Regions from separate parts of the Microcystis flos-aquae FACHB-1344 genome, predicted to be linked through region 3. Evidence: predicted binding sites of a transcription regulator. Region 3 holds the regulator's gene; each other region holds the start of a gene.

Region 1 (3,287 bases), on a different contig from region 3:
AATATGGGCAACAGCGAGTTAGTCTATTCAGTCTGTTAAAATTGACCCCCGTTGGTCGTATTCGCGCACTGTCTAACCTTTATGATGAGGATCAGTTAATATGGAATCAATGCAACCCACCGAGACCCAAAATCCGATTAGAACGGATTTACCCGGGTCTCTGAGCAAACCCAGCAGCAGCACCGAACAGATTTGGTCTGAATATGTAGAACCAGTTTGGGATTCGGTGATGTCCTATCTGGCTAACGTCCCCGATTATATCGGTAGTTTCTTCTCTGGATACAAAAAACCTTTAATCGTTCTGGGGGCAATTTTAGCCAGTTTTGTCACCGTGAAAGTTACCCTAGCGGTTTTAGATGCGATCGATGATATTCCCCTCCTTGCTCCTATCCTACAATTAGTTGGGATCGTTTACACTGGTTGGTTTGTCTGGCGCTATCTGCTCAAAGATGAAAATCGTCGCGAGTTATTAGCCGAAATTGATGCACTAAAAGCGCAAGTTTTTGGCAGTCACAATAACACTTTATAGATAGAATCAAGCATAAAAAACAAAGGAGTTGAGTGTTTCCGCTCAACTCCTTTGTTTTTGCACAAGAGCTTATACTATAGCGTTTTTCAGTCTAGTGAGGTACAAAAGTTATGGGTTTTAGGCAAAAGGCAAGAGGCAAAAAGCAATAGGGAGAATAAATAATCAGTTTTTAATAACCAGATTTAATAGAGTTCTTGCATAATTAATTTTTGAGAGGGCAAAAATGAGAAAAATAAGCATAAATTGCCTAAAATCCCTAAATAGGGCCGGCTGAATAAATCTAAAAACCTTGTTGGATAAGACTTTTGGACTTTTTTCCCCTCAAAAAGTACCAGATATGGGAGTGATCAGGGGGAAATTCAGGGACTTTTTCCCTGAAAATTAGGTAATTGACCCCCTCAAAATCGGTAAAACCCCACACCCCACACCCCACACCCTACACCCTGCCCCTAGGAAAAACTTTTTGCCGCAAACCCTAAATAGGGCTGGCTGAATAAATGTGAAATGTAGGCATGGTAAGGGTTTTGTGGCTTTTCTTGCTCCCACAGGTGCAAGATTTTGAGAGAATCGTGCTTCAAAACCTTGCGTCTTCATCGGCCCGCGTCCTGTAGGGGCGAAGCATTCGGATAGAAAATCTACGGTTTCACCGATAGGTTATTGCCCGAATGCTTCGCCCCTACTTTTTCAGCCGACCCTAAATAGAGCATTTAATTGATTAATGCTCATTCTTAATTCTCCCGACGACTGACTCCTAACCCCACCAACAAACTTATTCAGCAAACCCTAGCTTAACACCATAGTTCGGAAACCCGTACCGATCGAGCAGTTGTCAGGGGGCCTTGTATTTCGGTAAATTAGCACTCGGAAGGTAAGAGTGCTAATCTGGAAAAGACACTTACCCAAATACAAAAGAAACGGAGGATATTCCATGGCTGCAGTCAGCATCAACGTAACTACTGTTAAACCCCTAGGCGATCGAGTTTTCGTTAAAGTTAGCCCCAGCGAAGAAAAAACCGCCGGTGGCATTTTCCTTCCCGACGCCGCGCAAGAAAAACCCCAAATCGGGGAAGTCGTGACCGTCGGCACTGGCAAACGCAACGATGACGGCAGCCGTACCCCTGTGGAAGTGGGTGTGGGTGACAAAGTTCTCTACTCCAAATATGCCGGAACCGATATCAAACTTGGTGGCGAAGAATACGTTCTCCTCTCCGAAAAAGACATTCTCGCCGTCGTTTCCTAATCATCTACCCTTGAAAACCCCTATTTTGCACGAATAACGATACATTATGGCTAAATCTATTATCTACAACGAAGATGCCCGTCGCGCCTTAGAAAAAGGCATGGATCTGCTGGCCGAAGCGGTGGCCGTCACCCTTGGCCCCAAAGGTCGTAACGTCGTCCTCGAAAAGAAATTTGGCGCGCCCCAAATCGTCAATGATGGCATCACCATCGCTAAAGAAATCGAACTGGAAGACCATATCGAGAACACTGGTGTGGCTTTAATTCGCCAAGCCGCCTCAAAAACCAACGATGTAGCGGGTGATGGTACTACTACCGCCACCGTTCTCGCTCACGCTATCGTTAAAGAAGGTTTACGCAACGTCGCCGCCGGTGCTAACCCGATTTCTCTGAAAAAAGGGATCGATAAAGCTGCCGATTTCCTCGTCAGTCAAATCGCCAAACACGCGAAACCCGTAGAAGATTCCAAAGCGATCGCACAAGTGGGCGCTATCTCTGCCGGTAACGATGATGAAGTCGGTCAAATGATCGCCTCGGCCATGGATAAAGTCGGTAAAGAAGGCGTAATTTCCCTAGAAGAAGGGAAATCGATGACCACCGAACTAGAAATCACCGAAGGGATGCGTTTTGACAAAGGTTATATCTCTCCCTACTTTGTCACCGACACCGAGCGCATGGAATGCGTTTTTGAGGATCCCGCTATTCTGATTACCGACAAAAAAATCGGTTTAGTACAGGATTTGGTTCCCATTCTCGAACAAGTGGCCCGTCAAGGCAAACCCCTAGTAATTATCGCCGAAGACATCGAAAAAGAAGCTTTGGCAACCCTAGTGGTTAACCGTCTGCGCGGTGTTCTTAACGTCACTGCGGTGAAAGCTCCTGGATTTGGCGATCGCAGAAAAGCGATGTTAGAAGATATCGCCGTCTTAACCGGTGGTCAAGTAATCAGCGAAGATGCGGGTTTAAAACTGGAAACCACTAAAATTGACAGCTTAGGTACGGCCCGCCGTATCACTATGAACAAAGATACCACCACCATCGTCGCCGAAGGCAACGACGTGGCAGTGAAAACCCGTTGTGAGCAAATTCGCCGTCAAATCGAGGAAACCGATTCTTCCTACGATAAAGAAAAACTGCAAGAACGTCTGGCTAAATTAGCCGGCGGTGTGGCAGTGATTAAAGTCGGTGCCGCTACCGAAACGGAAATGAAAGACCGCAAATTGCGCCTAGAAGACGCAATTAACGCCACTAAAGCAGCCGTAGAAGAAGGTATCGTCCCCGGGGGTGGTACTACTTTAGCTCACCTGGCTCCCCAATTGGAAACCTGGGCTAAAGAAACCCTCCAGCATGAAGAATTAACCGGTGCTTTAATCGTTTCTCGCGCCATTGCTGCCCCCTTAAAACGGATCGCTGAAAATGCCGGCCAAAACGGTGCAGTTATTGCCGAACGGGTGAAAGAAAAGCCCTTTAATGTCGGTTATAATGCCGCTACCGGTGAGTTCTCCGATATGTTTGAGGC
Region 2 (3,287 bases), on a different contig from region 3:
TTTGAACGGCTGACCGCACCACTTTAGCCGGATCGATAATTCCGGCGGCGATTAAGTCTTCGTACTTGCCGGTGAGGACATTATAACCGACGCTAAAAGCGGTATCGCGCACACCTTCCACGATCACATCGCCTTCCACGCCGGCGTTGTTGGCTAACTGACGCAGGGGGGCTTCTAGGGCTTTAGCGACGATATCGGCGGCGACTTTTTCCTCATCGTTAGTCAAAGAAGCTTTGAAAGCCTTCACCTTAGAAGCCAGATGAATCAAGGTTGTACCACCGCCCGGGACGATACCTTCTTCCACGGCGGCTTTGGTGGCATTGAGGGCATCTTCGATGCGGAGTTTGCGATCCTTGAGTTCGGTTTCTGTGGCTGCCCCGACTTTAATCACGGCCACACCGCCGGCTAATTTAGCGATGCGTTCCTGTAATTTTTCCTGATCGAATTCAGAATCGGTTTCTTCTAACTGTTTTTTCAGTTGGGCGAGACGTTTCTGCACATCGGCCTTATTGCGGCTGTCCCCGGAGGCGACAATAATTGTATTGTCTTTCTCTAGGGTGATTTTTGCCGCTTGCCCTAGCAGATCGAGGCTAACCGTGTCAAGACTCAAGCCCACTTCTTCGGAAATCAGACGACCGCCGGTGAGGATGGCGATATCTTGTAAAACCGCTTTGCGACGTTCCCCAAAACTGGGGGCTTTGATAGCGACGACATTTAAGACACCCCGGGCCTTGTTGACCACTAGAGTGGCTAAGGCTTCGCCGTCCACATCTTCGGCGATAATTAATAGGGGACGACCTTGACGGGCAACGGCTTCGAGGACGGGGACTAATTCTGCGATCGCACTGATTTTTTTATCGGTAATCAGGATCAGGGGGTTGTCGTACTCGACGATCTGTCTTTCCTGATCGGTGATGAAATAGGGAGAGATATAACCGCGATCGATCTGCATCCCTTCCACTACTTCTAATTCGGTGGTTAGGGATTTCGATTCTTCCACGGTGATTACGCCATCGGTGGTGACTTTTTCCATGGCGGTGGCGATCATTTGTCCCACTTCTTCATCGTTGCCGGAAGAAACGGTGGCCACTTGAGCGATCGCATCTCCGGCGATCGGTTTAGCGACGGCGGCGATTTCTTCCACCAGATAGGCGATGGTTTTGTCTAGTCCGCGTCTTAAGGCGACGGGATTGGCCCCGGCGGTAACGTTTTTGAGACCTTCTTTAATTAAAGCCTGGGCGATGATGGTGGCGGTAGTGGTGCCATCTCCCGCTAAATCTTTGGTTTTTGCCGCTACTTCCTGAATTAATCTCGCCCCGGTGTTTTCGAGGGGATCGGACAATTCGATTTCTTTGGCGACGGTGATGCCGTCATTAACGATCTGGGGGGCGCCGTATTTCTTTTCTAACAAGACATTGCGTCCTTTCGGACCGAGGGTGATTTTTACCGCATCGGCCAAGGCGTTGACACCTCTTTCTAGGGCGCGACGGGATTCATCTTTAAAGGCAATGATTTTGGACATGGTATCGCTGTTGTGATAGGACTCCTTATAGTTAATTTAGCACTCTTAGGGCCTGAGTGCTAAGATGCGGCTGCGGTCATTGAGGAGATAACGATGTTGAGGAGATAACGATGTTATGTCCCTACGGCAGACTGAATTGAGTTAAAAAAATAAAAATTTATCAAGATTTATGAATAATTGCAGAAAATCAATGATAACTATTGTAGCATCTGGAAGCTAACCGAATTTTAGCCCATTTTCGCCTTTTTTTAGGAGAAGATAATCATGATTAATCCAAATCCTGCTATCGAACAAAAAATTAATCAATTTATTCTGGAAACCCAAAATAAATTTAGTCAGGATAAATCAGCTACCCTTGCTAGTTACCAAACAGAAGCCAAAACAATCACTCAAGAGACTAATAATTTAAGAGATGAACTTATTCAAAAACTAGGTGAATTAACTTTTTCAGACCCTTTACCTAGCAGAGAAGAATTAGAAAAACAAATAATAGCTCATACAGATCAGCTTGTGGAGACAATCAACCTTTTATCTACGGGCAAAAGTTCAGAAACTCCTCTTGATACTTTCAGCCAAGAAACTGATAGTTTAGTTACAACAATTACGACTCTATTCGATGCTAATGCTAACGTTCCAAACTTGCCAAAACTCAAGGAAAAACTAACTGCTTGGCAAACAAAAATTAAAGATACTTTGGTTAAATTTTCCACGACTGTGGAATTACAACAGAAAAATGAGTCTTTGATTGCTGAACTGAAGGATAACTTAGACAAATATAGTTCAATTCCTGAAGTAGATGAACCCTTTGAAAAGTTAGTCAAGGAATTTAAAGATAATTTTGCACAACTACAAGAAGCAAGTGTTTTATTTCAAACTTTAGACGATTTAATCAATGAAATTAAAGCTAGAGATGAGGTGATTAAACTAAATCAAAGAATTGATACTTTGCTGGGAAAAACTAAAGAACAAGTAGCGGGATTCCCTCCAGAATTAGACCGGGAAGTACAGGGAGAATTAGCCAAATTAATTATAATACTAGGGATAGCGCAGGTGGAACTCATCAACAGTTCCAAAGCTTGGGATATCATGCAAGTAAAGTCGGTGGTAGATGCTGGAGAAATTGCGATTAAATCTTTAACAGGTCAACCTAATATTATTTTGGCACAAAAATTACGCTATGCTGCCGAAACAGGATTAAGAAAAACCCAGATGGGTTTTTGGAATGGTCTAGCCGACTTCAGAGATAATCTTTTCCATTCTATCAAAATACCTACAAAAGTTTTAATTGGATTAGTGTTAGCTCTCCCTTTGAATTGGGGTATTATGAACTCCCCTCCAGTGAAGGATTTGCTTATGCCCTTACCTCCAATCTCAAATTCTAGTAACCAAAATACTGAGGACAAAGATGGAAATTTTAGACTCTTGATATTGATATTGATGACAGGGACTTTAGGGGGAGCAGTTAGTCTTCTAACTCGTTTGCAAGACTTTGATAATCCCAAAAATCAAAAATATGACGATGACTTCTTGCCATTGTCAATTGGTTTAACCAAACCCATTTTAGGGGGAAGTTTCGCTTTCTTTATTCTGCTAATTCTTAACTCTAGCATTTCTCCCTTACAAATTCGGACTGACAATGGAAATAAGGGGAATGACACCTATTTATATGGACTTTTGACAATGGCTTTTGTGGCTGGATTTAGCGAACGTCTTATTCCCGATTTAATTAATCAAGTGGAGAAAAAAGTAACTGTAGAGGCTAGTT
Region 3 (3,287 bases):
AGGGTTACGCAGAATCTTTTCGCTAATTGTCTTTGAGAGATGGGTTCGTTATAATAACAGTCGAGGATTTTCTGACGGAACTCTACTGGATAGGATTTCATTTTTTGTGCGGTTTAGCTATCGATGACATTATACTTCATATTTGTGAGAAAGAAAGAAAAATGTTATAGTGGGTTTTCTGGCGCGACCCAAGCGATCGCTAAAGATGTTATTATCTAGGGTCTGCTGAATAAATCTAAAAACCTTATCCAACAAGGTTTTTAGACTTTTTTTCCCTCAAAAAGTGCCGACCCTTGGAGTGATTGGGGGGAAAATTCAGGGACTTTTTCCCTGAAAATTAGGTAGTTGACCACCTGAAAATCGGTAAAACCCTACACCCCACACCCCAACCCCCAACCCCCAACCCCCAACCCCCAACCCCCACCGAAAAACTTTTTCAGCAGACCCCTATCTAGGACAGTCAACTGAAAATTCCCGCAACCTTCCTAGCCACCGATGAGAGCGATCGCTAAAGATGATATTCTTTATATTCACCATGAGGATGTGCCGGTTTACAAAAAAGGCGGTTCAGTGGTGAGAAATAGTTATTTTTGGGCGCTAAAATCGATCGCCTGTGGAGCGCGTCGGGGACAGGATTGGGAGTTCGATGCGGAGGTGTGGGTGGCGCTGGTGCGGATGTTGCTCTGTTTTGCCAATTCTGGCTATTTGGGGGATGGTGAGACAATTTTAGAGTTTACTGTCGATTCTCCTATTCCCGAACCTTTGCGGGGGATATCTACTTACTTATAGCCTCGCTGAGATAGTTAGCGGTGGATTCCACCAGGGGAATAGTATTTTCGTATAACATTCGCGTCGGTCCGATAATGCCAACACTACCGACGGGAGTATCTCCCTGTTTATAAAAAGCGGAGATAAGAGTACAAGGGCGCATGGATTCCAGAGGATTTTCGGAACCAATAGTGATTTTGACTTTTTTAGCTGATTTTTCTGGTTCTGGTCTTTGTAAAATCAGGGGTAAAAGGCGATCCTGTTCTGCTTCCAATAGATGCAGTAACATTTGTACTTGTTGCCATTGGGCGAATTCTGGCTGTCGAATGACTTCAGCGACACCATGGACGATAATCTCCGGGGTGGCAGTGGATTGGAGACTAGCGCCGATTTCTTGGCTTAATTGTTGGAGAAAATGGGTATAACGGGCAAATTCTCGCTCGATTTGCCGCCAATCGAGGTTAATTAAATCTGCCAAGCAATAACCTTTTAATTTTTCCCCGAGAAAATTAGAGAGGATTTGTAATTCTTCTGCTAATCCATCCTTCTTGTCCGTTGCCATAGACTCAGGAATTTCTATCATAACCGAGCGTGTTTGTAAACTATCTGTAACAATAATTAACATTATCTGCTTGGCTGAGACAGGGATTAATTGCAGATGACGCAGGGTATTGGTGAGGGTGTGGGGAAGAGTAACGATAGCGATATAACCGCTTAAACTGGCTAAAAGTTGGGTGGCCCGTTGCAGCAGACTTTCGAGACTCCAAGCGGGAGATTTAGCATTTTGATGCAGATAATAGCCGATTTTTTCGCCGATACGGTCATCGGGAGTCATCAACTCATCGACGTAGAGACGATAACCCCAATCGGAGGGAATGCGTCCGGAGGAAGTGTGGGGTTGATAGAGTAAACCTTCTTTTTCCAGTTTACCCAGAGCATTGCGAATCGTGGCGGAACTAACAGTAAACTTGTACTCATCGAGTAGAGTTTTCGAGCCAACCGGTTCGGCCGTGGCGATATAATGTTGGATTGTCGCCTTTAAGATATGTTGATAGCGATCGCTGAGATGGGTTCTAGCGGACATAGGGGAATAATCTTAAGATAAAGATTTATAACATTTTTTTAGACAGTATAACGCTTAATCAGTTATCAGTTATCAGTAATCCATGGTGAGAAAGGGGATAGTTTGCCTCTCTCTTTTCCCGATGGTGGCCATGAAAATTAGTAACGGGGAATATTAGGGTCGACGAGGAGGGAATAAGCATCGATGCCACCGTTAATATTCTTAACATTAGTAAAACCCTGACTTTGTAGCCATTGGCACATTTGCAGGGATCTCATGCCATGGTGACAGATAACGAGGGTTTCTGCTTGGGGGTTGAATTGGCTGGCAATAGTGGGCGACCATTCTTGGTATTGACTCAAGGGTAAAATGGTAAAATTGGCTACAGATGCCATGGCAACTTCCTCTGGTTCGCGCACATCAATAAGTTGTAAATTAGGATCATGATCGGCTAAACGGAGAGCGAGTTCATGGACGCTAATTTCGGTAATGCTCATAGATTTGGTTTTAAGAATCGGTTATCTTTCCTTTAGAGTAGCAAATCGGGGGACCCTGAGCGGTTAGGGACTTGCGTAGGAATAATATCCCAGCCAAGTGGGGGGATTTGGTCAGTGCCAGAGCGGGGGGGGTGATATGATGGGGAAAGGGCAGGTATTGAAGAGATTGATGCTTTTTAGTACGCCGATTAATCGACCAGCTGAATTTTGATGAATATTGAACAAGCCGTTATCGAAAACTTGCGAAAACTTCCTTTAGAAAAACAACAAGAAGTCTTAAACTTCAGCCAATTTCTAACTCAGATAACTTCGCCAAAAATTGAAGAGATGACCTCCCAAGAAAAAGCAGAAGATTGGCTAAAATTTCTGGAAAGTCAACCCAAGGATACCCCCGGATTACCCGATGAAGCATTAGGGCGTGAAACTATCTATGACTAATGGCTAAATATCTATTTGATACTAATATTTTACTGAGGCTGAGTGACCGAATTTCCGCTAATTATGCCTTGTACTGTATTCTCCCCACTTCCCCACCTCCCCACTTCCCCACTTCCCCACCTCCCCACTTCCCCACTTCCCCACTTCCCCACTCCCTAGCTTATGATTCCCCTACAATTAACCCTAAAAAATTTTCTCAGTTATCGCGAGGCAGTGCTAGATTTTCGCGGATTACATACTGCCTGTATTTGTGGTGCCAATGGTGCGGGAAAATCCTCTTTACTCGAAGCAATTACTTGGGCAATTTGGGGAGAAAGTCGCGTCTCGATTGGTGATGATGTGATTCATGCGGGCAGCGATTATGCGCGGGTAGATTTTGAGTTTAGTTATGGGGGAGAAATCTATAAAATTATCCGTAGTCGTCACCGGGGAGGGAAAGCTTCTGGTTTAGATTTTCAGGTGATTAATGATCAGAGTTTTCGTCCTTTATCGGGTAAAAGTATTAAAGATACTCAAGCACA

Evidence for each region. The regulator HrcA, encoded in region 3, represses chaperone genes, less so after heat shock. The targets are predictions, from matches to a motif close to TTAGCACTCNNANNNTNNGAGTGCTAA.
Region 1: a site for HrcA is predicted at 1,384-1,410, ahead of groES (co-chaperone GroES). Genes of this name have one in related genera too.
Region 2: a site for HrcA is predicted at 1,559-1,585, ahead of groL (chaperonin GroEL). Genes of this name have one in related genera too.

The regions. Positions count from the first base shown of each region.
Region 1 covers NZ_JACJSW010000191.1:18,112-21,398, reverse strand. The annotation lists gene H6G48_RS19365 (CAAD domain-containing protein) at 101-529, shown strand; gene groES (co-chaperone GroES) at 1,458-1,769, shown strand; gene groL (chaperonin GroEL) at 1,816-3,287, shown strand, end outside.
Region 2 covers NZ_JACJSW010000016.1:3,890-7,176, forward strand. The annotation lists gene groL (chaperonin GroEL) at 1-1,522, opposite strand, end outside; gene H6G48_RS00645 (sbcc family protein) at 1,787-3,287, shown strand, end outside.
Region 3 covers NZ_JACJSW010000141.1:18,213-21,499, forward strand. The annotation lists gene H6G48_RS12575 (helix-turn-helix domain-containing protein) at 1-101, opposite strand, end outside; gene H6G48_RS12580 (hypothetical protein) at 496-789, shown strand; gene hrcA (heat-inducible transcriptional repressor HrcA) at 776-1,852, opposite strand; gene H6G48_RS12590 (rhodanese-like domain-containing protein) at 1,990-2,328, opposite strand; gene H6G48_RS12595 (hypothetical protein) at 2,539-2,766, shown strand; gene sbcC (exonuclease subunit SbcC) at 2,929-3,287, shown strand, end outside.